Regions from separate parts of the Cytobacillus solani genome, predicted to be linked through region 1. Evidence: predicted binding sites of a transcription regulator. Region 1 holds the regulator's gene; each other region holds the start of a gene.
What was found. Region 1 encodes LexA, which represses DNA repair genes until DNA is damaged. Its sites were predicted from a motif close to CGAACATATGTTCG; they were not measured.
Positions count from the first base shown of each region.

Region 2: the regulator LexA is predicted to act here: its motif matches at 5,359-5,372, upstream of uvrB (excinuclease ABC subunit UvrB).
Region 3: the regulator LexA is predicted to act here: its motif matches at 3,576-3,589, upstream of FI644_RS00845 (YhjD family protein).

Region 1 covers NZ_CP041305.1:4,785,249-4,793,655, forward strand. Annotated here, with positions in the region: gene tkt (transketolase) at 1-1,775, opposite strand, end outside; gene FI644_RS24050 (DUF896 domain-containing protein) at 1,946-2,176, opposite strand; gene FI644_RS24055 (YneB family resolvase-like protein) at 2,250-2,900, opposite strand; gene yneA (cell division suppressor protein YneA) at 2,921-3,244, opposite strand; gene lexA (transcriptional repressor LexA) at 3,399-4,022, shown strand; gene glnA (type I glutamate--ammonia ligase) at 4,118-5,452, opposite strand; gene FI644_RS24075 (MerR family transcriptional regulator) at 5,488-5,889, opposite strand; gene FI644_RS24080 (methionine gamma-lyase family protein) at 6,052-7,323, opposite strand; gene hflX (GTPase HflX) at 7,338-8,407, opposite strand, start outside.
Region 2 covers NZ_CP041305.1:2,495,949-2,504,355, reverse strand. Annotated here, with positions in the region: gene FI644_RS12505 (DUF4097 family beta strand repeat-containing protein) at 1-215, opposite strand, end outside; gene uvrA (excinuclease ABC subunit UvrA) at 348-3,227, opposite strand; gene uvrB (excinuclease ABC subunit UvrB) at 3,235-5,214, opposite strand; gene FI644_RS12490 (CsbA family protein) at 5,686-5,919, opposite strand; gene FI644_RS12485 (alpha/beta-type small acid-soluble spore protein) at 6,058-6,330, shown strand; gene FI644_RS12480 (M20 family metallopeptidase) at 6,740-7,954, opposite strand; gene FI644_RS12475 (MetQ/NlpA family ABC transporter substrate-binding protein) at 7,991-8,407, opposite strand, start outside.
Region 3 covers NZ_CP041305.1:158,935-167,341, reverse strand. Annotated here, with positions in the region: gene FI644_RS00870 (AzlC family ABC transporter permease) at 1-295, shown strand, start outside; gene FI644_RS00865 (AzlD domain-containing protein) at 288-593, shown strand; gene FI644_RS00860 (M48 family metallopeptidase) at 747-2,027, shown strand; gene FI644_RS00855 (IDEAL domain-containing protein) at 2,118-2,354, opposite strand; gene FI644_RS00850 (competence protein ComK) at 2,541-3,119, shown strand; gene FI644_RS00845 (YhjD family protein) at 3,153-3,539, opposite strand; gene FI644_RS00840 (S9 family peptidase) at 3,732-5,723, shown strand; gene FI644_RS00835 (LCP family protein) at 6,040-6,975, shown strand; gene FI644_RS00830 (TVP38/TMEM64 family protein) at 7,081-7,701, shown strand; gene lepB (signal peptidase I) at 7,722-8,276, shown strand.

The DNA.
Region 1 (8,407 bases):
AAACGATCCCAAGCAGGCATACTTACAACGGAAGCATAAATATCTTCAAGTGCTAAAGCTTTTTGTGCTTCAACAGCCAAACTCACTTCTGAACCTGCAGCAAGTAATAGTACATCGGCTTTCTCTTTGCCAGCTGGCGAAACAACATATCCACCTTTAGAAACACCATCATAAGCATTGCTATTTGTTCCTTTTAATGTTGGCAGGTCTTGTCGTGTCAATACTAATGCCGTTGGTTTATCTGTTGATTCAACTGCTAGTTTCCATGCAGCAGCCGTTTCATTCCCATCTGCTGGTCGAATAACAGATAAATTAGGCATGGCACGTAATGCAGCTAATTGTTCGATTGGTTCATGTGTAGGCCCATCTTCACCAACTGCAATACTATCGTGAGTAAATACATAAGTGACAGGTAGCTTCATTAAGGCAGCTAGACGTATTGCTGGACGAAGATAATCAGAGAATACGAAGAAAGTTCCTCCAAATACATTAAGTCCACCATGTAAAGCCATTCCATTTAGGGCAGCACCCATCGCAAATTCACGTACACCAAACCAAATATTTTTTCCATCAAATGAGTCTGGAGTAAAGTCCTTTTGCCCTTTAATCATCGTTTTGTTTGATCCTGCAAGGTCTGCAGATCCACCAATAAATGAAGGCAAGTTCTTAGAAATACCATTCAAAGCTTCTCCTGATGAAGCACGACTAGCAAGGCTTTTTCCTTCTTCATAGACAGGAATATCTCTATCCCATCCCTCAGGAAGCTCCCCTTTAATAGCTTGGTCAAGCTGTGCACCTAATTCGGGGTACTGATTTTTATATTGAGCAAACATGTCATTCCATTCTTGCTCTTTCTTTTCCCCTTGCTCCAACACTTGTTTTCTAAAATGCGCATAAACGTCTTCAGGAATATGGAAATCTTCCTCAAAAGTCCATTTATAAGCTTCTTTCGTTAATTTCAACTCATCAGCACCAAGTGGAGCACCATGAACATCTGATTTACCAGATTTATTTGGGGAACCGAACCCGATTACTGTCTTCACTTCAATAAGTGTAGGACGGTTTTCATCTTGCTTCGCTTCTTCGATTGCTTTTGCAATTTCAGAAAGGTCATTTCCATCTTCCACTTTTATATATTGCCAGCCATATGAAGTGAAACGTTGAGCAACACTTTCTGAGAATGATTTGTCTAAGTCCCCATCAAGTGAGATATCGTTAGAATCATAAAGGACAACTAAACGCCCAAGTCTTAAATGCCCTGCGAGAGAAGCTGCTTCAGCGGAAACACCTTCCATTAGATCACCATCTCCGCAAATACTGTATGTATAATGATCAACAATATTCATATTGTCTTTGTTATAAATTGCAGCCAAATGTCTTTCAGCCATCGCCATACCAACAGACATGGCAATTCCTTGGCCAAGAGGACCTGTAGTTGCATCTACACCAGGTGTATGACCGAACTCAGGATGGCCTGGAGTTTTACTTCCCCATTGTCTAAAGCCTTTAATATCTTCCATTGATACATCATAACCAGAAAGGTGAAGAAGACTATATAAAAGCATAGAGCCGTGTCCAGCTGATAGCACAAAACGGTCACGATTGAACCAGTTTGGATTTTTCGGATTATGATTCATATACCGAGTCCAAAGGGTATAAGCCATTGGTGCAGCTCCCATCGGCATGCCTGGGTGCCCGGAATTCGCCTTTTCAATCGCATCAATTGATAAAGTACGAATGGAGTTTATAGATAGAGCATCATTTTGATCAAACATTAAAAACATCCTCCCAACGAGTAATCATTACTCTTATAATAATATAGACAGCTTCATCTATATTCAATAAATTGTATCAAAACCAAGTAAAAAAGCTGATTTATTTATATCTTGTCACTTTTATAAGCCCCTATGTAAAGAAGGAATACAAATCTAATGTATTCCTCCGATTAATGAAGATTCTTTTTTTGAACTTCTTTAAGCTTTTTCGGTGTGACATCATTGCCATTTGGATCAACGATTGTTACACTTTTTAATGTATTAAACATTGAAGAACGAAACGTCTCTAAATACTCCCTGCGAAGGGTAGATTGCTCCTTTGCTTCTTGTTCAGTTAGACCTGTTTCTTTCGCTTTCTTAGCTAACATATTGATTCGATCAAGCTTTTCTTTAGGCAGCATAGTTAGGCTCCTTTATATTTATCATTAAACTCAACTGCCATAATACTAAAAATGACTCCTTTTGACAAGAAGTTCACTCTATAAGCTCAGAATCCATATATTCCTTATACCTCCTGTGTACAGTTGCTTTTGAAATATCATAACCAAATCCTCTAAGGGTTGCAGCAATTTCCGAAAAAGTTAAATCATTCTTGCGAAGTCTAACTATCTCTTCAATCGGAACTTCTATACGTTCCCTCCCAGAATGGACCCCCAAATTGGACAAATTTTTTTCAGGCCTATAACCATTTTTAACAGCTCTTTTCATCCCGCGTTTAATCTTAATGTTATGAAGTTTTCTTTGATATTCCTCTACCATGCCGACAATATTCAAAACCATAGAGTCAGATTCAGAAAGCTGCAATTCCCCGCTGTGAGAAATGCTGAATAATTTTATTCCTTCTTTTAAAATGCAATGTAGAATGGCGATCTTCGCATTGCCTCGCCCCAGCCTCGTTTCATCCTGTATTAAAAGGACATCAGCTTGATGTCCTTTTATTAATGACAGAAGTTCGAGAATTCCTTCCCGCTCTAAATCATAGCCGCTAGCTTGTTCTCTAATAACCTTAACAATTTCTAAACTTTTTTCATTTGCAAGTTTTGTAAGTTCCTCTTCTTGTCTTACGAGCGATGTTTCCTGCGTTTCTTTCGTAGTGCTGACTCGGCAGTAGATAATTGCATTCATATATTTCCCTTTCTCCTAATCTATTTGCTTTGTGAACTTGCCACTTCTGTTCCGTTTCCTTTTTCTATAGCAATTGGAAGAATAAGTTCATCTCCCGGATAGATTCTATCTCCTGCAATTCCATTATGCCTTTCAACCCATTCAACAAATTCGTTCGCTGATAGCATATGTTCATCGGAAAAGTCTTCAGCTATCTGCCAAAGCGAATCCCCCTCATTAACAGTAATTTTCTTTAGGCCATCTTCTCCTGAAAGGCCATTATAAACTATAAGGATAAATGAAGTTAGCAAGCTTAAAACGACTAGAATAATAGCATACGAATATTGATTCCACAATTTTTTCATTATATTTACACCTCGATAAGAATATATGTTCGTTTATTGATTTCATTATAAATCGAACACTTGTTTCGTGTCAACAATTGTTCGAACTTATGTTTGTACTTTTTACTAATAGATGCTATAATTGGGAAAAGAAATCATAAGTGAGGTAATTATGATGGTGAAATTATCGAAACGGCAACAGGATATATTAAATTTTATTAAGGATGAGGTAAAGCTTAAAGGATACCCGCCTTCTGTACGGGAAATCGGCGAAGCAGTTGGACTGGCTTCAAGCTCAACTGTTCATGGTCATCTAGCAAGATTAGAAACAAAAGGGTTAATTCGCAGAGATCCTACTAAGCCGCGTGCAATTGAGATTCTTGATTTAGATGAAGGTGCCGAGGCAATCAATTATAAAGTCGTAAATGTTCCGATTGTCGGAAAAGTAACAGCCGGTATGCCGATAACAGCCGTTGAAAATGTTGAGGAATACTTTCCTTTGCCTGAAAGGCTTGCCCCAGCAGATGAGCAGGTTTTTATGCTTGAAATCATGGGAGAAAGCATGATTGAAGCGGGAATTCTTGATGGAGATTACGTAGTAGTCAGACAACAAAGCACTGCAAATAACGGTGATATCATCGTCGCAATGACAGAGGATGACGAAGCAACCGTAAAAAGATTTTTCAAGGAGAAAGATCGAATTAGACTTCAGCCTGAAAATTCAACCATGGAACCGATTATTCTTCGTAATGTTTCTATTTTAGGTAAAGTAATTGGGGTATACCGAGATATTCATTAATAATTTTGCACTCGTGTCATTTGCACTGGGTTTTACTAGATTAAAAGAAAAAAGGGATGCTTAACTTTTAAGCATCCCTTTTTTTCAATCATATATTAATACATCGACATATATTGCTCACGTTCCCAAGGGTGGACTTGCGTACGGAACATATCCCATTCGATCTCCTTCGCTTCAACGAAGTGTTCGAAAATATGGCCCCCTAAAGCAGATATAATCGTTTCATTTCCTTTTAATTTTTCGAGCGCTTCAGCTAAAGTTGAAGGCAGATCATCAATCCCTTCAGCAATACGCTCATCTTTGCTCATCACATAAATATTACGGTCTACTGATGCGGGAGGAACAAGATTATTTTTAATACCGTCAAGACCAGCTTTTAGCAGTACGGCCATAGCCAAATATGGATTTGCAGCCGGATCCACGCTTCGAACCTCAACACGTGTACTTACTCCACGTGAAGATGGAATACGAATTAACGGAGAACGATTCTGTGCAGACCACGCTACATAACATGGGGCTTCATAACCAGGAACTAATCGCTTAAATGAATTAACTGTTGGATTCGTGACCGCTGTAAAACTTGTTGCATGTTTAAGAATACCCGCAATAAATTGCCGTGCATAATCACTCATTTGCAGATCGCCTTTTTCATCAAAGAACGCATTTCTTCCCTCTTTAAAAAGAGATACATTGCAATGCATACCTGATCCTGCTACACCGAATAATGGCTTTGGCATAAAAGTGGCATGCAAACCATGTTTACGAGCAATTGTTTTTACGACTAGCTTGAACGTTTGAATTTGATCACAAGCTGTTAGGGCATCCGCATATTTGAAGTCAATCTCATGCTGGCCTGGTGCTACCTCATGATGGGAAGCTTCGATTTCAAATCCCATTTCTTCCAGTTCAAGAACAATATCGCGTCGGCAATTTTCTCCAAGATCTGTTGGTGCTAAATCAAAATATCCTCCATTATCATTGAGCTCAAGGGAAGGGTCTCCATTTTGATCTAATTTAAATAAGAAGAATTCAGGCTCTGGCCCTAAATTGAAGTCTGTGAAGCCCATTTCTTCCATTTCCTTTAAAATACGTTTTAAGTTATTGCGAGGATCTCCTTGAAATGGAGTCCCATCTGCATTATGAATATCACAAATTAGACGAGCTACCTTGCCTTTTTCAGCAGTCCACGGAAATACTACCCATGTGTCTAAATCCGGGAATAGGTACATATCTGATTCTTCAATTCGAACAAAGCCTTCAATTGAGGAACCATCAAACATCATTTTATTATCAAGCGCTTTTTCAAGCTGGCTAATAGGAATCTCAACATTTTTAATCGTTCCCAAAATATCTGTAAATTGGAGACGGATAAACTTTACATTCTCTTCAGCTGAAATTCGTTTAATATCCTCTTTTGTAAACCTTGCCATATAATAATTCCTCCTTTTTGTTTAAAGCCACTTTATCAGTGGAATAAGCGTGTTTTATTCCCTTGGCTTGATAAATGTTGGTTAAATCTTCCGGCTTGTACGATTTCTTTTCTAAGATGTCTTCTGATTTCGTCATTAGATAGTTCTCTCTCTGATTTAAGCGGTTTTACATCAGAAGCGATTACTTCTTGATTTTGCACAAATAATAGCTGTTTAATTCCAGCCATATTGATTCCCTGATCAATAAGATCTTTAATTTCAAGGAGTTTGTCAATATCATTGAGCGAGAACAATCTTCTATTGCCTTCAGATCGAGCTGGAGAAATCAATTGGTGCTCTTCATAATACCGAATTTGCCTTGCAGTCAAATCAGTCAGCTGCATGACAGGCCCAATTGGAAAAAGCGGCATGGAACGTCGAATGTTGCTTCCAGTCACTTCTTTCTCCTCCTTTACAAATTTTCTATTATTAGAATAAACGATGTTAGGTTTATTGTCAAACATATGTTAGATTTTCTGACATGACATTTAAAAAAATAAAAGGCTTGGATTATTGACAACCCAAACCTCTCAATTCTTATTTAACTTATTACAATTCTTCTAATTAACATCAATAAAACCCTTATCTGCTAATCCATTAAGAGCATGACAGATAGCGATTTTCACATGGGAATAAGTGAGCCCCCCTTGTACATAGGCAACGTACGGCGGCCTAATGGGACCGTCTGCAGAAAGCTCGATGCTTGCACCTTGAATAAAAGCGCCAGCAGCCATAATGACATCATCCTCATAGCCAGGCATTGGACTTGGATATGGTGTTACATGCGAATTGATCGGTGCCGCAAATTGAATAGCTTGGCAAAATGCAACCATCATATCACGGTCATCAAATTGTACCGCCTGAATTAAATCCGTTCTTTTTGCATCCCATTTCGGGGATGAGTTCATGCCAAATCGCTCTAGAATGGCTGAGGTAAACACAGCCCCTTTCAATGCTTGGCCGACAATATGCGGAGCCATGAAAAAGCCTTGATACATTTCTTGCAAGCTATATAAGGAAGCTCCTGCTTCCGCACCAATGCCAGGTGAGGTCATTCTATAAGAGCATGCCTCCACCCATTTTACTTTTCCGACAATATACCCGCCTGTCTTTGCAATCCCGCCTCCAGGATTCTTTATGAGGGAGCCAGCCATTAAATCAGCTCCGATATGACAAGGTTCCATCTCTTCAACAAACTCACCATAGCAATTATCGACGAAAACAACCACATCCGGTTTGATTTCTTTCACAAACTGAATCATTTCTTTTATTTGTGTGATCGTAAAGGATGGTCTTGTTGCATATCCTTTGGAACGCTGAATTCCGATCATCTTTGTATTTGGTTTAATGGCCTGTTCTACAGCACGATAATCAACTGAACCATCATTCTTTAAAGGAACACTATTGTATGAAATACCAAATTCCTTTAATGATCCGTTTCCGCTTCCCCTAATTCCTACTATTTCTTCTAGCGTATCATATGGCTTGCCAGTAATATATAGCAATTCATCTCCAGGACGGAGGACGCCAAACAAAGAAATGGAAATCGCATGTGTGCCAGAAATGATCTGCGGTCTAACAAGAGCAGACTCTCCGCCAAATACTTCTGCATAAATTTTTTCAAGCGTATCACGGCCAATGTCATCATACCCGTATCCAGTTGTAGGAATAAAATGTGAATCACTTACCTTATTATTTTGAAAGCTCTTTAATACTCTAAATTGGTTTTCATCAATCCGCTTATCAATATACTGAAGGACTGATGCAATTTGCTGCTCCACTTCATTTACAATCGGCTGCAGTTTTTCCCCATTTGATAATTGTTGAAACATGTTGTTCTCCTTATCTAAATCTTATATTTACTAATTTGTCCGGCTATTTGATGATCCTCTAAATAATAACCATTGCAAATGTAGATTTGTTTTTCCTCATGAAAGGATAGTTCGCGAAGTATTGTCTCATTTTTCAACTGTGATAGAAGCTTTCCTTCTGTAGAAGGCACCTCCACATGATAGAAACTCATCATACTTAACACGATTTCTTCCAATAATTTCATTAAATTATTTCGGTCATACTCATCAAATGCACTAATTTGGATTGTTTTCGTTTTTGCTGTTGGGACAAAATCAGAATGCTGAAGATCTTTTTTATTATATACGACTATTTGTGGGATTTTTTCATTTTCTAAATCCTCAAGCAGCTTGTTTACAGTCTGTTCATGCTGGTAATAATCAGGACTTGAACTATCAACCAGATGAAGCAAAAGGTTAGCCTCTTTCACTTCTTCCAGTGTAGATCGGAAAGCAGCGATAAGAGTCGTTGGCAAATCTTGTATAAAACCAACAGTGTCTGTTAAGAGGGTCAAAAATCCGCTCGGCAAAATAACCTTTCTAGTCATTGGGTCTAGGGTAGCAAACAGTTGATTCTCTTCAAATGAGTCTGCCTCTGTTAGCCGATTAAATAATGTTGACTTTCCAGCATTTGTATAACCAACAAGGGCAATCTGGAAAGCTTTATTTTTTTTCCGTCTTTCCCGGTACCTATCCCGGTGTTTAACAATAACCTCTAGCTGTGTTTTAATGTCATTAATGCGATTTCGAATATGACGGCGATCAGACTCCAGTTTTGTTTCACCAGGTCCACGTGTTCCAATACCCGCACCTAACCTTGATAATTGTGTTCCCTGCCCCATAAGTCGAGGCAGCAAATATTGAAGCTGAGCTAGTTCTACTTGTAATTTTCCCTCTTTCGAACGAGCCCTACCAGCAAAAATATCCAATATTAATTGTGTTCGGTCAATAATTCGCGCTTCAAAATCTCTTGAAAGATTTCGAACCTGACTTGGTGATAATTCATCATTAAAGATGATTAAATCTGCTTCCAACTCTTCCTGCAGGGCAGTTAGTTCTGCAACTT
Region 2 (8,407 bases), 2.3 Mb from region 1:
ATTTTATCTTTTGCTGACTGGAATTTGTAATTAAGCGGATCTTCCTTTTTTGCCTCTTCAAATTTAACTGTTGAAAGGTCTGGGAAAAGGTCATCCTGTTTCTCTTTAGCCACTTTATTGGATTGATCAAGACCTTCCAATAATAATAACGCTTCCTCTACAGTCAGCTTGCCATCTTCAATCATCTTTAATATTCTTAAACGTTCCTCTTGCATACCAATCTCCTCCAGCCGTTTTCTTTTATATACGAAAATTGTTAAGCAATGGTTTCAAATTTTTAGATAAATTTTATTCAAAAAAAGCAGTACATAGTACTGCTTCGTACATATCATACTGCTTCTTTAACATTACACATTTGTTACACTGGCTTCTTTTTCTTCTATTTCTGTTTTCATTCTTAAGCGGTCACGTTCTAAAATTGGTTTTAGATACTTTCCTGTATAGGACTCAGGTATTTCGGCTATTTTTTCTGGTGTGCCAGTTGCGACGATTGTACCACCTTTATTCCCGCCTTCTGGTCCAAGGTCAACAATAAAGTCTGCCGTTTTAATTACATCGAGGTTATGTTCAATCACAAGGACGGTGTCTCCGTTTTCTACTAGGCGCTGAAGAACGATAAGCAATCTGGAAATATCATCGACATGTAAGCCGGTTGTCGGCTCATCAAGAATATAAAATGATTTTCCGTTTGATCGTCGGTGCAGCTCAGAAGCAAGCTTTACACGCTGTGCTTCCCCTCCTGAAAGAGTTGTGGCAGGCTGTCCAAGCTTTATATACCCCAGCCCAACATCATAGATTGTCTGAAGTTTACGGCTAATCTTTGGAACGTTTTCGAAAAATTCAACTGCATCCTCAACAGTCATATCTAAAATCTCCGCAATGCTTTTTCCTTTGTACTTCACTTCAAGCGTTTCTCTGTTGTAGCGTTTTCCATGGCATACTTCACATGGCACATATACATCAGGCAAGAAATGCATTTCGATTTTGATAATTCCATCGCCGCGGCATGCTTCACAGCGTCCGCCTTTCACATTAAAGCTAAAACGGCCCTTTTTATATCCTCGAACCTTCGCTTCATTTGTCGTTGAAAAAAGATCACGAATATCATCAAATACACCTGTGTATGTGGCTGGATTCGAGCGCGGTGTTCTTCCAATCGGCGACTGGTCAATATCAATGACTTTTTCTAATTGCTCAATGCCTTTAATCTCTTTATGCTCACCAGGTTTACTTTTTGCTCTATTGAGCTTTTGTGCCAGTGACTTATGCAAAATTTCATTTATAAGCGTACTTTTCCCTGAGCCTGATACTCCAGTGACGGCAATAAATGTGCCTAATGGAAATTTTACGTTTACATTTTTAAGATTATTCTCTTTTGCACCTTTTATTTCTATAAATCGCCCATCATTTTTACGGCGTTCAATCGGAAGCGGGATATATTTCTTTCCGGCAAGGTATTGGCCTGTTAACGAATTTGGGTCTTCCATAACTTCATTTGGTGTTCCTGCTGAAATAATTTCTCCGCCATGAACGCCTGCCCCAGGGCCAATATCAATTAAATAGTCAGCAGCAAGCATCGTATCTTCATCATGCTCAACAACAATTAATGTATTTCCGATATCACGCATATTTTTAAGCGTTTCAATCAAACGGTCATTATCCCGCTGATGGAGGCCAATGGAGGGTTCATCAAGAATATAAAGGACGCCAGTCAGTCTTGAACCAATCTGGGTTGCCAACCGAATCCGCTGAGCTTCCCCGCCTGACAGAGTGCCTGCCGCACGGCTTAAAGTTAAATAATCTAGTCCGACATTTACTAAAAAGCCAAGACGCTCCTTAATTTCACGGAAAATGAGATTTGCTATTTTCATCTCTTTTTCCGTTAATGATAGACGATCGAAAAATTTATATGCTTCATTAATTGATAATTCCGTTATTTTCCCGATATGCTGACCTGAAATGAGTACGGCAAGCGTTTCCTTTTTCAGACGATAGCCCTTACATGTTGGGCAATCATGCTGAGCCATGTACTTCTCCATTTGCTCACGAATATAGTCAGAGCTCGTTTCTTTAAATCTTCGCTCTACATTTCGTATAACACCCTCAAATTCAATCGTCGTTTCTCTAACTTGACCAAAGTCATTTTCGTAATGAAAGAAGATTTTTTCTCCGTTTGAGCCATATAAAACCTTATCAAAGAGATGAGAAGGAATATCCTTAACAGGGATATCCATGTCGATTCCATAATGAGTGCAGACAGCTTCAAGCAGCTGTGGATAATATTGTGAGCTTGTTGGCTCCCATGGTGCAATGGCATGCTGTTTTAATGATAGATCTCGATTCGGAATGACGAGGTCTACATCCACTTCAAGCTTGGATCCAAGCCCGTCACATTCAGGACAAGCACCGAATGGACTATTAAAGGAAAACATTCGCGGCTCAAGCTCCCCAATAGAAAAATCGCAATGTGGGCAAGCATGATTTTCACTGAATAACAGCTCTTCCTCGCCAATTACATCGATTAGTACTTTTCCATCACCAAGCTTTAAAGCTGTTTCCATTGAGTCTGCAAGACGTGCGGCAATGCCGTCTTTGACTACAATTCGGTCGATAACTACTTCAATAGAATGCTTCTTATTTTTTTCAAGTTCAATCTCTTCTCCAAGATCATACATGTCACCATCAATACGCACACGGACAAATCCTTGCTTCTTGACATCCTCAAGAATTTTCACATGTGTTCCTTTTCGGCCAGAAACAAGTGGTGCAAGGATTTGCAGCTTCGTCCGTTCCGGATATTCAAGAATCCGGTCAACCATTTGCTCAACTGTTTGTGATGAGATTTCAATATCATGTACTGGACATGTTGGGCGGCCAACCCTTGCATACAAGAGCCGCAAATAATCATATATTTCTGTCACTGTTCCCACTGTAGAACGAGGGTTTCTGCTTGTTGTTTTCTGATCTATAGATATCGCCGGAGACAGCCCTTCAATTGCATCGACATCTGGCTTGTCCATTTGTCCAAGAAATTGACGAGCATAGGCGGATAAAGATTCCACATATCTGCGCTGCCCTTCCGCATAGATTGTATCGAAAGCAAGCGAGGACTTTCCAGAACCGGAAAGCCCCGTTAAAACAACAAGCTTATCTCTTGGAATGGTGACATCAATATTTTTTAAATTATGGGCTCTGGCGCCTTTTACTATTAATTTTTCCATCGCCATTTGTACGTCATCCTTCCGCTTTCAATTCTAATAATAAATCACGAAGCTCGGCAGCACGTTCGAAATTGAGTGCTTTCGCCGCTTCCTTCATTTCTTTTTCCATATTTACAATTAATTTTTCTCGTTCTTTCTTATTCAGCTTGCCGATTTGGGATGAAGCCTTATATTCTTCTTGTTCCTCAGCTGCATGAGTGGCACGTATAACTTCGCGAATATCTTTTTGAATCGTCTGCGGTGTGATTCCATGTTTCAGATTGTGTTCCTCCTGCATTGTGCGGCGCCGTTTCGTCTCACTAAGTGCTAATTCCATAGAATTAGTGATTTTATCCGCATACATGATGACATGCCCATTTGCATTTCGGGCTGCACGTCCAATCGTCTGAATAAGGGAACGCTCCGAACGAAGGAAGCCTTCCTTGTCAGCATCTAGAATCGCTACTAAAGAAACCTCCGGAATATCAAGACCTTCTCTTAAAAGATTGATTCCGACTAGAACATCGTACGTTCCAAGACGAAGCTCACGGATGATTTCAATCCGCTCTAATGTTTTTACCTCAGAATGCAAGTATTGAACTTTAATGCCGATTTCCTTTAAATAGTCGGTCAAGTCTTCAGACATTTTTTTCGTCAAAGTAGTAATCAGCACACGCTCATTGCGCTTAATTCGATCTTGGATTTCACCAATCAGGTCATCAATTTGTCCTTCTATCGGACGGACATCGATCGTTGGATCAAGCAGCCCCGTTGGACGGATAATTTGCTCAATCATTTCTGGAGTATGTTCAAGCTCGTATGGTCCAGGGGTTGCAGAAACATAAACAATTTGATCGATATGTTTCTCAAACTCAGGAAACATTAACGGACGGTTATCTAATGCTGATGGAAGACGGAAGCCATGTTCAACAAGGACAGATTTCCGTGCTTGGTCTCCATTGTACATTCCGCGTATTTGCGGAAGCGTCACATGGGACTCATCAATGACGATAAGCAAATCCTTTGGAAAATAGTCCAGCAGTGTATATGGAGTTGACCCTGGTGGCCTTAATGTTAAATGCCTGGAATAGTTCTCAATCCCTGAACAAAAGCCCATCTCTCTCATCATTTCGAGATCATAACGAGTTCTCTGTTCTAAACGCTGAGCTTCAAGCAGCCTGTTATTGTCACGCAAATCTGCTAACCGTTCTTCCAATTCCTTTTCGATATTTTGAATGGCTACGAGCATTTTTTCCTCACGGGTTACGAAGTGAGATGCAGGAAAAATAGCAACATGTTCTCTTTCGCCAATAATTTCTCCGGTCAGTGCATCGACTTCACGTATCCGTTCAATTTCATCCCCGAAAAATTCCACACGCAAACAGTGCTCGTCCTTCGAAGCAGGGAATATTTCCACCACATCGCCACGAACACGAAATGCTCCACGCTGAAAGTTAATGTCATTTCGTTCATATTGAATGTCCACTAGCTTCCGCAGCAATTGATTTCTTTCAATTTCCATCCCTGTGCGAAGAGATAGAACAAGCTCCCTATACTCTTCCGGTGATCCCAATCCATAAATACAGGAAACACTGGCTATAATAATGACATCTCGACGTTCAAATAAGGAGGATGTCGCAGAGTGGCGCAGTTTATCAATTTCATCGTTCACACTCGAGTCTTTTTCTATAAAAGTATCAGTGGATGGAACATACGCCTCCGGCTGAAAATAATCGTAATAACTGACAAAGTATTCTACCGCGTTATCAGGAAAAAACTCTTTAAATTCACTATAAAGCTGACCAGCCAATGTTTTATTGTGCGCAATAATCAAAGTTGGCCGATTGACTTCTTTAATCACATTTGAAATTGTGAATGTCTTTCCTGTTCCTGTCGCCCCTAAAAGCGTTTGATGGCGTTTTCCCGCTTGGATTCCTTCAACAATTTTTCTGATTGCCTCAGGCTGATCGCCTTGCGGAGAATACTTTGAGACTAGTTTAAATTGGTCCTTCACTAAAAAGCCTCCAGTTCATTTATACTTTTCTCTATTATCAATCAGCTTGAATGTGTAAGGGCTGGCTGTTGCTGATTTGTCATTTTTTAACTTTATTCTTATATACATTCTACCACAAAACTGTTCATACAAACCAGCAATATGCGAACGAATATTCGTTTTATTTTTCAGTTAGTTAAATATTCCAGAAGGGATTTTATCGAAAATAGGTTCATATTGCTGAAATGTAATGAATCAAACGTTTGATTAGTTCTCAATCATTCTTGTTTTACATAGAAAGAATGGATTTTTTCTCGACAATTTCCCAAGAAATATGAGCTTTAATTAAGCTAAATGACTACTATTTCGCACGAATCAAGAGGGATTTAGTCGAAGCAAAGTTAATCAAACGTTTGATTAACTTTTATGTTTCATTTATTCCAATTAAAAAACCTGTCGAAGAAGCGCCGACAGGTCTACCATATGTTTTATCTAGGATTTTCTCTGAAAATTCTTTTTCATCCGCTGTGAATACCAAAATCCAACCGTCAAAGAAAAGGCGTCAACGACAATAAGCCAAAATGAATCTGTGTAGCCTTTATAAACAGAAGCTGCAATTAATGCTACCGTCAGGACAAGGCCAATCACATGATTATATGCTACCCTTGTAAACAGCACTACTAGCAAACCTGGAATCAGCAGGGCCGATAAAAATTTTAATCCCAATCATTACACCTTCTTTTACTAATTTCACCTACCAATAGAATAGCTTATTTTGGTAACATACACCACCGATTTAACCGAATGATTCTATACCTTTCACCACATGATAATCATATAACATTTCAGGGAGGCATACTTACGATGGCTAGAAGAAAGCGGCGTCCGCTCGTTCCAGAATCACGGGGAGCGTTGGATCAGTTAAAAAATCAAGTAATGAAAAACAAAGGATACCCTATTGACCAAGATAATCCCGATCATGTGAAATATGGGGTAGCAAATGAAGTTGGTGTTCCGCTTCAAAAGGGGTATAACGGCAGTCTAACTTCAAAAGAAGCAGGAAAAGTCGGCGGCGAAATTGGCGGAAACATGGTAAAAGAGCTTGTACGCATGGCACAAGAGCAGATGCGAAAATAACTTGTTATGGTAAAAATGTAGTAGTGTATTTTTTGTGCATCGTTTTAGTGTAGTGGTTACTTAAATGGAACTGTTTTTCTATGTACTGAAGAAGGGTGTCCTGAATTTACTATCGGGACACCCTCTGTTTCTTTGGATTTTCTGTTTGGGTTTAAATCAGAGTTGATCTTATAGAATCCTTCTATGAGACGATTTCTTTCGCTTTTTGGGGGATTCTGTCCAATCGAAAGATCCTTTTTTCTTGAAAAATCAGGATGCATGCTTCTTATGTGACTTCTTTTTCCTCTTTTTTAAAAAATCGGGCTCCATACTCTTTATACGTGGCCTCTTTTTCTCTTCAATACCATGAGACAGCTCCTATCGATTTTATCTCTTAGACCTCTCTAATGAGCTTGTTCTCAAAATACCCCTATTTGTCCTCAGCAGCTTTTCTTTCATTAAATTCGTCTTTGATCGCTGTTAATAATTCAGAGTTGATTATTAATTCCAGTCCAGTTAAAGCAAGTGCCTTCGCTCCAGTAATTAATGCTTCATCTCCCTTTTTAGAAGCAGCTGCCTCTCTAAACGGAACTGTATGACCAACGAGATCATCTGCACCAATTTTAATATACGGGTGGATTGTCGGTACTACTTGACTGATGTTTCCAGCATCTGTTGAACCAATGCCATCCTTATCATCTAAAATAACTGTTTCCCCTAATTCCTCGATGATGCGATGAAATACTTCATCAAACTTCCTATTTAATAGAAGATTATCAACTTCATTTTGGAAAGCGATGATATTAAGCGTAGCACCCGTCGCTAGTGCTGCACCTTCAGCAATAGCCTTTACCTTCTTTGTTACTTCATTTAAATGTGCTCTTGTTGCTGCACGGATAAAGAATCTTGCTTTCGCATATTCAGGAATAATATTCGGCGCGTCTCCGCCGTCTGTAATAATCCCATGAATGCGGACATCATCCTTTAACTGTTGACGTAACGCATTGACTCCATTGAATAGCTGGATAACCGCATCAAGTGCATTAATGCCTTCGTGTGGAGCAGCTGCTGCATGTGCTGGCTTGCCAATAAACTCAAAGTCAAGCGGATCGACAGCTAGTGATGTGCTCGTCAGCCTTGTTTGATTAGATGGATGGATCATTAATGCGGCATCAATCCCTTCTAATAGCCCATGCTTTACAAAGCTTCCTTTTGCACTTCCATTTGGACCACCTTCTTCGGCAGGAGTCCCTAATACAACAACCTCTCCTCCAGTTTCATCTAATGCCTTGCTTAATGCGATCGCAGCTCCAACACTCGTTGTTCCAATGATGTTATGGCCACATGCATGACCAAGACCAGGTAGCGCATCATACTCAGCTAGAAATGCGATAGCCGGTCCTTCTAAGAAGGATTTTTTACGAGCAAGGAAAGAAGTATGGTGTCCAGCTACTGCCTTTTCCACCTCAAATCCTTCTTTCTCAAGAATGTCAATCAGCAGTCCTGAAGCAAAATACTCTTCATTTCCGATTTCAGGCTTTGCATGAATTTGATGACTAGCTGAAATATAAAGCTCCTTATTGCTTTCCACATTCTCGTTAATTGCTATTTTTAACTCATCGATTGTTTTTAATGGTGTTGACATGATTATTTCCTCCCTAATGTTTTTTATTTAAATCCATTACCAGCCAATATCGCTTAACGGAATAAATGTTGGAATGGAATTTCCTTTGTATTCTTTTTCGATAAATTCAGCTACATCATCCTCTTGATAAAGCTCAGCCAATCTCTTTAGATGTTTCTTGTCCTTGTCTTCTGCTCGTGTGGCAATGATATTGACATATGGAGTAGCGGTAGCACTCTCATGGTAAATGGAGTCCTTCGTTGGATTGAATCCTGCGTCAACTGCAATTCCGTTATTAATGACGGAAGCTGCTACATCTGGGAGAACACGCGGTGTTTGTGCTGCAACCATTTCGACAATTTCAAGATTTTTAGGATTTTCAACGATTTTATCTAATGATCCGTTGCCATCGTAATCGTCTGTCAGCTTAATCAGGCCAGCTTCTTGAAGAAGAAGCAGCGCTCTTCCCATATT
Region 3 (8,407 bases), 580 kb from region 1:
GGTCGTTTGCTCGGGAATTGGCTTCTTAATTGGCGCTAGTTTGCCGCAAACACTGCAGGAGAGTATGTCAGTTGCCCTCTATGCGATGTTTATCGGTTTACTCGTTCCATCCATGAAAAGAAGCATCAAGGTCGTGTACCTAGCTGCTCTCGCTGCTTGCTTTAATACAATTTTTACGTTAACCAATGCCTTATCATCTGGATGGGCCATTGTTGCTGCTACATTGCTATCTGCTGTAATGGTTGAGTTTATTGAAGGAGTAAAGAAGAAGCAAAGGGGGGAAGGGCATGAGTAGCGAAATCGTTTGGATGATTCTTGGAATGGGCGCGGTTACCTATATCCCAAGAATGCTTCCGTTTGTCCTTTTTAAAGGGAAGGAACTGCCCCCTTTTCTTCAAGGTGTATTAAAGAATGTACCATCTGCTACATTAGGTGCCCTTATTTTTCCTGGAGTATTATTCATCCAAGAAGATATTTGGTTTGGAATACTTGGTGCTGCTGCCGCTTTTCTTGTTGCTTATCTAGGTGCGAATGTGATTGTCGTCGTACTGGGGGCAATAGCTGTATTATCTGTCTACTCATTTATTATGTAATGCAAAGGCCGGTTTTCGCGAAAACCGGTTTTGCTATGTAAAAATCGTACAAACTATAAAGTGAGCGATAGATTTCGGTAGACAAGTAGTTCTAAATATGATTTTTTATACTAAACTAAATATGGAAAGGCTGTACAAATTGGGGGGAGTGGAATGGCGAGAAAAATTGGCTTTTACGGGATTCTAGCTTATGTCATATATGGGCTATTTTTTTATTGGTATTTATTTCATTTTGCAGATACAAGTCTGCAGTTTGAGTATGAAGGCACAAGGGCCGATCCTGCTACCTTTTTAAACGGAAGAGAGCTTATGCTAAGTGAGGAATATTCAAAAATAAGAAATTTATTATTTTTCCTTTCGACGCCTTTTGAATGGTTATTTTACTTATTTGTCCTGCTGCTTGGACTGGGGAATGCCTTTAAAAAGTGGGCAGGGCAGTCTACTAAATTGAAGTTTGTTCAGTCTGCTATTTATCTCTTCTGGCTTTCGCTCTTTGCGTTTGCTGCGACAGCTCCGTTAAGTTACATTAGCTATTCTCTTTCGAAAAGCTATAATATTTCAACGCAAAGCTTTAGCAGCTGGATGAAGGATGAGCTTATTGATTTCTGGATTAACTTTGGGATGATGATCATTATTGTTGGCGTTCTTTACTGGCTCATTAATAAAAGCCGGAAAAGATGGTGGCTCTATGCATGGCTGCTGTCTGTCCCCTTTACATTGTTCATGATGTTTCTTCAGCCCGTTGTTATCGACCCGCTTTACAATGATTTTTATCCATTGAAAAACAAAGAGCTTGAAGCAAAAATTTTAGAATTGGCCGCTAAAGCGAACATTCCTGCTGAACATGTATTTGAAGTGAATATGGCGGAAAAGACGAATTCCCTTAATGCATATGTAAATGGAATTGGTTCTAATTCGAGAATTGTTCTTTGGGATACAACGTTAAACCGATTGAATGATGATCAAATTTTATTTATTATGGCGCATGAAATGGCTCATTATGTTGAAAAACATATTTACTTCGGAATTGCCGGTTATTTGCTGCTATCACTCGTTGGGCTTTATTTAACTGCAAGGATCATGGAATATGTAATTGGCAGATGGGGGAAAGTGCTTAAGATTCCAGCGGTAAATGACATTCGTTCTCTTCCGTTGTTTCTAATGATTCTTTCCATGCTATTATTTATTTCAAGCCCATTGTCCAATTTCGTCTCCCGATATCAGGAATCACGTGCAGATAAATATGCAATCGAAATGACGAAGAATACAGATGCAGCGATCGGTACATTTCAAGAATTGACCCGAGCAGGATTAAGTCAAGTGAACCCGCCGCTGCTCGTAAAAATTTTCCGTTATGGACACCCAACGATGCTCGAACGCATCTCGATGCTTGAGGAATATGAAATCAATCATAAAGTAAAGGAAAACGAGTAGGCCGCTTGCTGCTGCTCGTTTTTTTGCTTACAGCGTACTTGAAAAAAACAAATCCCCCGTCGTAATTGACGGGGGATGAATCGATAGCAGCTAATTACCGAAACGTCTAGTAAGTTCCTGATATTGTTTAGATAGATGATTAAATGCTCGTTTATTATTTGTATCAATGGCTTCATCGATTTTTTCCATCAGCTTTGCTTTTTCTTTCTTGAGTAAAATTTCTGAAAGCAGCATATCAATGTAGAGATCTAATACAAAAGACTCTTTTAGGTGCTTCTTCTTCATGGCGCTTTTTTTCATCAGCTCTGTGTATGATTTTTCATTCATGAAAATCACCTCAATGCTTTTTACTATTATATGGAGTTACTTCGATTTATTCAACTTGATTTTGAATTTTTTGAAAATATTTTTATGGAGAATTTGAACAAATTAGTAACATTTAGAAAAAAATGAATTATTTTACTGTAAACCTGATATGATGGAGGCGAAACATTATATAGGGGAGTTGAAGAAATGAATGGCCAAGAAATATCCTCTTTAATTGATGAATATGAAATTAACCCGAATACGATGGTTGTCATGCCACTGGCATACGGTTCAAAAATTTATTCGCAAATTTGGGAGCTAGAGGATGAGTTTATATCACCATTTAAACCAATTGATATTATTAAAAAGAGCTGTACATTTTTTGGTTCTAGCTATGAAGGTCGCAAAGAAGGAACCCGTCAATTAACTGGAATTACCCACAAAGCACCAATTACTATTGACCCCACAAACTTCATTTATTTTTTTCCAACTACTTCAGCGAGCAACTCACAATGCATATGGATTTCATCGGAGCATATTCTTTCTTACCACCGTTTCGATAGAGGCAATACGGAGGTGAAATTCAAAAATAAACAGTCAAAAATTATCCCGGTATCCTTCAATTCCTTCAATAATCAGGTTTTAAGAACCGCTCTTTTAAGAACAACGCTAATCAGCAGAATTGAGGAATCGGAACGGAAAGCACTGTATTTTTTTAATGGGAAAAGAAGTATAAGTGCATTAGAAAGGGCAAGCAATTATCGGATTAGAGGTTTTAAGGGCTGAGGCGGCCTAATTTTTTGTGCTCTTCCTTCACCTTTAGTTTTTCGGGCTCTTTGTGTAGTTGCTTATATGCCGTTTATATAAATAATAATCCATCAGCTCTTGTACTTTGTTGCGAATACGTGGGTTGAAGTAATTGTGCTGTTCTTCATAACCTTTATAAAGAAATAGGAACATCGTGAAAGCTTCATCCCGCTTTAGCTGCTGTACCTTAAGCTTATTTTTGCTCATATAAAGTTTGACTGCGGACAATTCTTTTTGAATGACCTTCATTGTTTCCTCAACTAAATTTAAATAAGGCTGTGGGAGTTTGAAAGAGCTTTTATTTATGACAGTCAGATCACGATTTAAAATCGTCAGCACCATTGGTAAATAAATAGCCTGCTCCAGTATGTTGCGATCTTCCTCAGGAATTCTTGTCATATTCCCTTCCTCCTTCATAAATTCAAAAACAAAACAAGAACATTTGTTCTAATTTTACTGATAATCTATTCCGATTGCAAGAGGCATTCTTTGTCGGATTTACCAATACTTTAAATGAAAATAAAAGAGAAGCAGGGAAATTAATTCTATTGTCGAAATAAAAAAGAACATGTATAAGGAGGGTGATGTAAAATGACAGAAAAACGGACCATACAAGCGGAAGATCTTTACCAATTAAAATCAGTAGCAGATCCCCAGCTGGCTAGCAACGGAAGGGATTGTGTATTTATTGAAACAGTGATGCTGGAAGAAGAGAATAAATACTCTTCACATTTATATTATATAAATGTAAGCGAAAAAAATAAGCCAGTTCAATGGACATTTGGTGAAGCTCGAAACCACTCACCTAGATGGTCTCCAGATGGGCAGAGGGTAGCGTTTGTATCAGATCGAAGCCAGAAGGGTCAAATTTATGTCTTAGATGTAAAAGGGGGGGAAGCCCGGCAATTAACCACATGCCCAAATGGTGCATCAAACCTTGTATGGTCGCCTGATGGGACAAAAATTGCCTTTAATGCGGCATTGAAAAATGGTGAATCTTTATCATCATCTAATAAAAGTGAAGAAAAGAAAGATAAAAGGCCTGTTCCTCTTGAAGTAGATAAAATGAAATATAAATCAGATGCTAATGGATTTTGGGAAGGAAACTACACTCAGGTCGCATTCGTAGATATTCAAACAGAGGAAACGGGTCTGCTCACCTCAGGCGAACACGACTATCAGCTGCAATCATGGTCGCCTGACGGAAAATATGTGACGGTTACCGCTGATTTAAGTGAGGAAAAGGATCAGTCCTTCTTGAGTGATGTCTACCTCATCAATGCAGAAACAAAAGAAGCTAGAAAGCTGACAGAAAGTACAGGATACTTCGGGAGTGCAACATGGTCTCCTAATGGCAAATACATTGGGATGTTAGGACATGAAAGGGAATATAAAAATGCGACACTCTCAAAAATTTGGATTTATGACATGGAAGCTGAAAAGCTTGATTGCTTAACAAAGGATTCTGATTTGCTAATTGGTGATTATGCTATTGGTGATTTCCAGCAGGGGGCAGTCACGCCAGGCATTCTGTGGGGAGAGGATAATCACAGCTTCTATTTCTTAGCTACAGATCATGGCAATACGGTTGTTTATTATGGAACATTAGAAGGAGAGCTATACCCGGCTTTGCTCGATGCTCAGCATGTATATGGTCTCTCCACTGGCGGAAAAGTTGATCGGGCGGTCGTAGCCTTAAGCAAGCCTTCGCACCCGGGAGATCTATTTGTCCTGCATGTGACATCAGGTGAATTAGAGCAGCTGACAAACGTTAATGAAGCATTTTTACAGGAGACAGTGCTTGCTAATGCAGAGCCGATTGAATTTACATCTTCGGATCAGTGGGACTTGCACGGCTGGATCATGAAACCAGTTCATTTCAAAGAAGGGGACAAGGTTCCGTTAATTCTTGAAATTCACGGTGGCCCACATGCAATGTATGCGAATACGTACTTTCACGAGTTTCAATGTCTAGCCGCTCAAGGATATGCTGTATTGTATATAAACCCAAGGGGAAGCCATGGGTATGGCCAGCAGTTTGTTGATGCAGTACGAGGGGATTATGGCGGAAAAGACTACGAGGATCTTATGGATGCGGTGGACTATGCGATAGCAAATTTTGATTTTATTGATGAAAATCGCTTAGGCGTAACAGGCGGCAGCTATGGCGGCTTTATGACAAACTGGATTATTGGACATACGAACCGCTTTAAGGCTGCCGTGACTCAGCGTTCCATTTCGAACTGGATTAGCTTTTATGGTGTAAGTGATATTGGCTATTATTTTACTGATTGGCAAATTAAGAGTGGCTTGAACGATATTGAAACACTATGGAAGCATTCACCGCTTGCCTATGTGGATAAGATGGAAACACCGCTCCTTATCCTTCATAGTGAAAAGGATTACCGCTGTCCGATTGAACAGGCAGAACAGTTATTTATTGCCTTAAAAGACCGGAAGAAAGCAGCTAAATTAATCCGTTTTCCTGAAGCAAATCATGAACTTTCAAGAAGTGGAAAACCCAATCTGCGAATCAGCCGTTTAAATTACATTGCTGGCTGGTTTAATGAATATTTGAACTAGAAATAATACCGCAAGCCTTTAATAGGTTTGCGGTATTATTTCTGTCTAGCTTCAGCGCCTACCCCCTCGAGGTCACAAGACAAGCCCCCCAGAAAGGTAAAGAACAACCTTTCCGTGAGGCTTGTCTTGTGCTTGTCGGGGGTGAGCAAGGTGCTTCCGCATTTCTTTTATTTCTTCAATTGCAATTATTGGATATTTATGGCGATAATGAGGTATACAAGAAATACCAGTAAACAAAAAGAAACTTTTTTACTAAATAAGTAGTCATATATTGTTGAAGGTTATAAACTGAAAAAAACAGGAAGGAATTTTTAATATGAGAGATAAAAGATATCAACATAAAAAATCGAAAAGGAAGAAATGGAAGACATTCGTCCTTATTCTATTTCTATTATTTGCAGGGACCCTAGCCTATTCGTATTATCAGTTTAAACAAGGAGTCTCACAATCAAAAGATAAAGTAGACACTCAAGCAATAGAATATGAATTTAACGGTGATAAAGATCCGTATGGAGGGACAAGTATTCTTCTCTTAGGAAGTGACGATCCCGGAAAAGGAAATTCAAGAGCAGATACAATTATGGTTGCCCAATATCATCCGGATAGAGGGACATATAAAATACTATCTATTATGAGGGACACATATGTTGACATTCCTGGTCATGGCAAAGATAAGATTAATGCAGCCTTTGCTTTAGGCGGGCCTGAGCTATTAAGGCAAACGATCAAAGAGAATTTTGATATTGACCTTCAATACTATTCCATTATCGACTTTGAGGGATTCATACATCTTATAGATGAGGCATTTCCTAAAGGGGTAGAAATTGAAGTTGAGAAGGCCATGTCAGCTAAAATCGGGGTGCAGCTTGAGCCTGGATTACAAAGGCTTGATGGGAAGCATCTTCTTGGCTATGTCCGTTTTCGTCATGATGCCATTGGTGATTTCGGCAGGGTTGAACGCCAGCAAAAGACAATGCAAGCTTTGGCTGATCAATTGATGAGTTTTCAAACAGTGGCGAAGCTCCCTAAATTAGTAGGTGTGATGACGCCGTTTGTCAATACGAATATGGCTACAAAGGATATTCTATATATTGGTAAAGAATTTATTTCTGCGAAGAATCGTGACATTGAAACAATGCGGATTCCGGTAGATGGATCCTATCAAGATAAGAGAATAAGCGGGGTCGGTTCTGTGTTGGCAGTAGACTTTGAAGAAAATAAACAAGCAATTCGTGAATTTTTCACTAAATAAAATTCTTTTTCAGAAATTAGGTGTACAATAAGAGGACAAGAGGTAAGCCAAGATATTAGAAATATAACTTTAAATATTGTCTAGCTCTATTCAAGGAGATTCTACATGGATTACGAATTATTTAAAGATTTGTTTACACTTGAAAATATTATGGATTTAATCGAAAAATATCGTTCTTTTGGTCCGTTGCCAGGGCTCTTGCTTCCAATGCTTGAAGCATTTTTGCCTTTTCTTCCACTCTTTATATTTGTCATGGCAAATGCAAATGCGTTTGGATTGTGGTTCGGATTTTTATTATCATGGATAGGTTCAACGGTCGGTGCCTTTCTAGTCTTTCTGCTCGTTCGGAAATATGGGCAGAAAAGAATACTGCGGTTTCTTAAAAAGAGCCCAAAGGTGCAAAAGCTCATGGCATGGGTAGAGAGACATGGGTTCGGTCCATTATTTATCCTATTATGCTTTCCTTTTACTCCTTCTGCCGTTGTAAATATTGTAGCTGGTTTATCAAAAATTAGTATTGCCCAGTATATGCTAGCTGTATTAACAGGAAAAATGGTGATGATTTTTACGATGAGCTTCGTAGGTTATGATATTAAGTCATTAATTACACAGCCCGTTCGGACTGCTATCGTAGGAGTAATTATATTCATTCTTTGGTATGTTGGAAAAAGGATAGAAATAAAAATGAATATAAGTACAAAAAAACGACGGAATTATGAGAAATAAAAAGGTTGGTGAATGCAAACGTGAAAGAGTCAGTGAAAAAAGAAGGCATTGAATGGGTCAAGGCATTTGGGATTGGATTAATTATATTTGTATTTATTCGTACATTTTTCATTTCCAATTATGTTGTAGAAGGGAAATCGATGGAGCCGACACTTGAAAATGGAAATAAGCTTATTGTTAATAAAATCAGCTATCAAATTGGAGAATTGAATCGCTTTGATGTGATCGTTTTTCATCATAATAAGGAAGAGGATTTTGTGAAAAGAATTATTGGGCTTCCTGGCGATAAGGTCGAGTATCGTAATGATGAACTTTACATCAATGGAGAGAAGATAGAGGAACCTTACCTTGAAAAGCAGCGGGAAGAAGCGTTCGGAAGCAAATTAACGGGTGATTTTACATTGCCTGAGTTGTGGGGCGAGGAGACAGTGCCTGAGGGAAAGCTTTTTGTACTTGGCGATAACCGGCTTGAAAGCTGGGATGGCCGCCACTTTGGCTTCATCTCAATGGATCAAGTGGTAGGGAAGGTAAATTTAAGATATTGGCCAATTGATGAAATGGATATTTCTTTCTAAAAAACAGAAAAGGGCTCAATTTGAGCCCTTTTTCAATTTAAGAATAAGAAAGAATAACATTTTTCAAATTTGGGAACTGTCTAGCTCCAGCGCCTATCGCCTATCAAACTTCAGGTCTCCTCCTTACGATA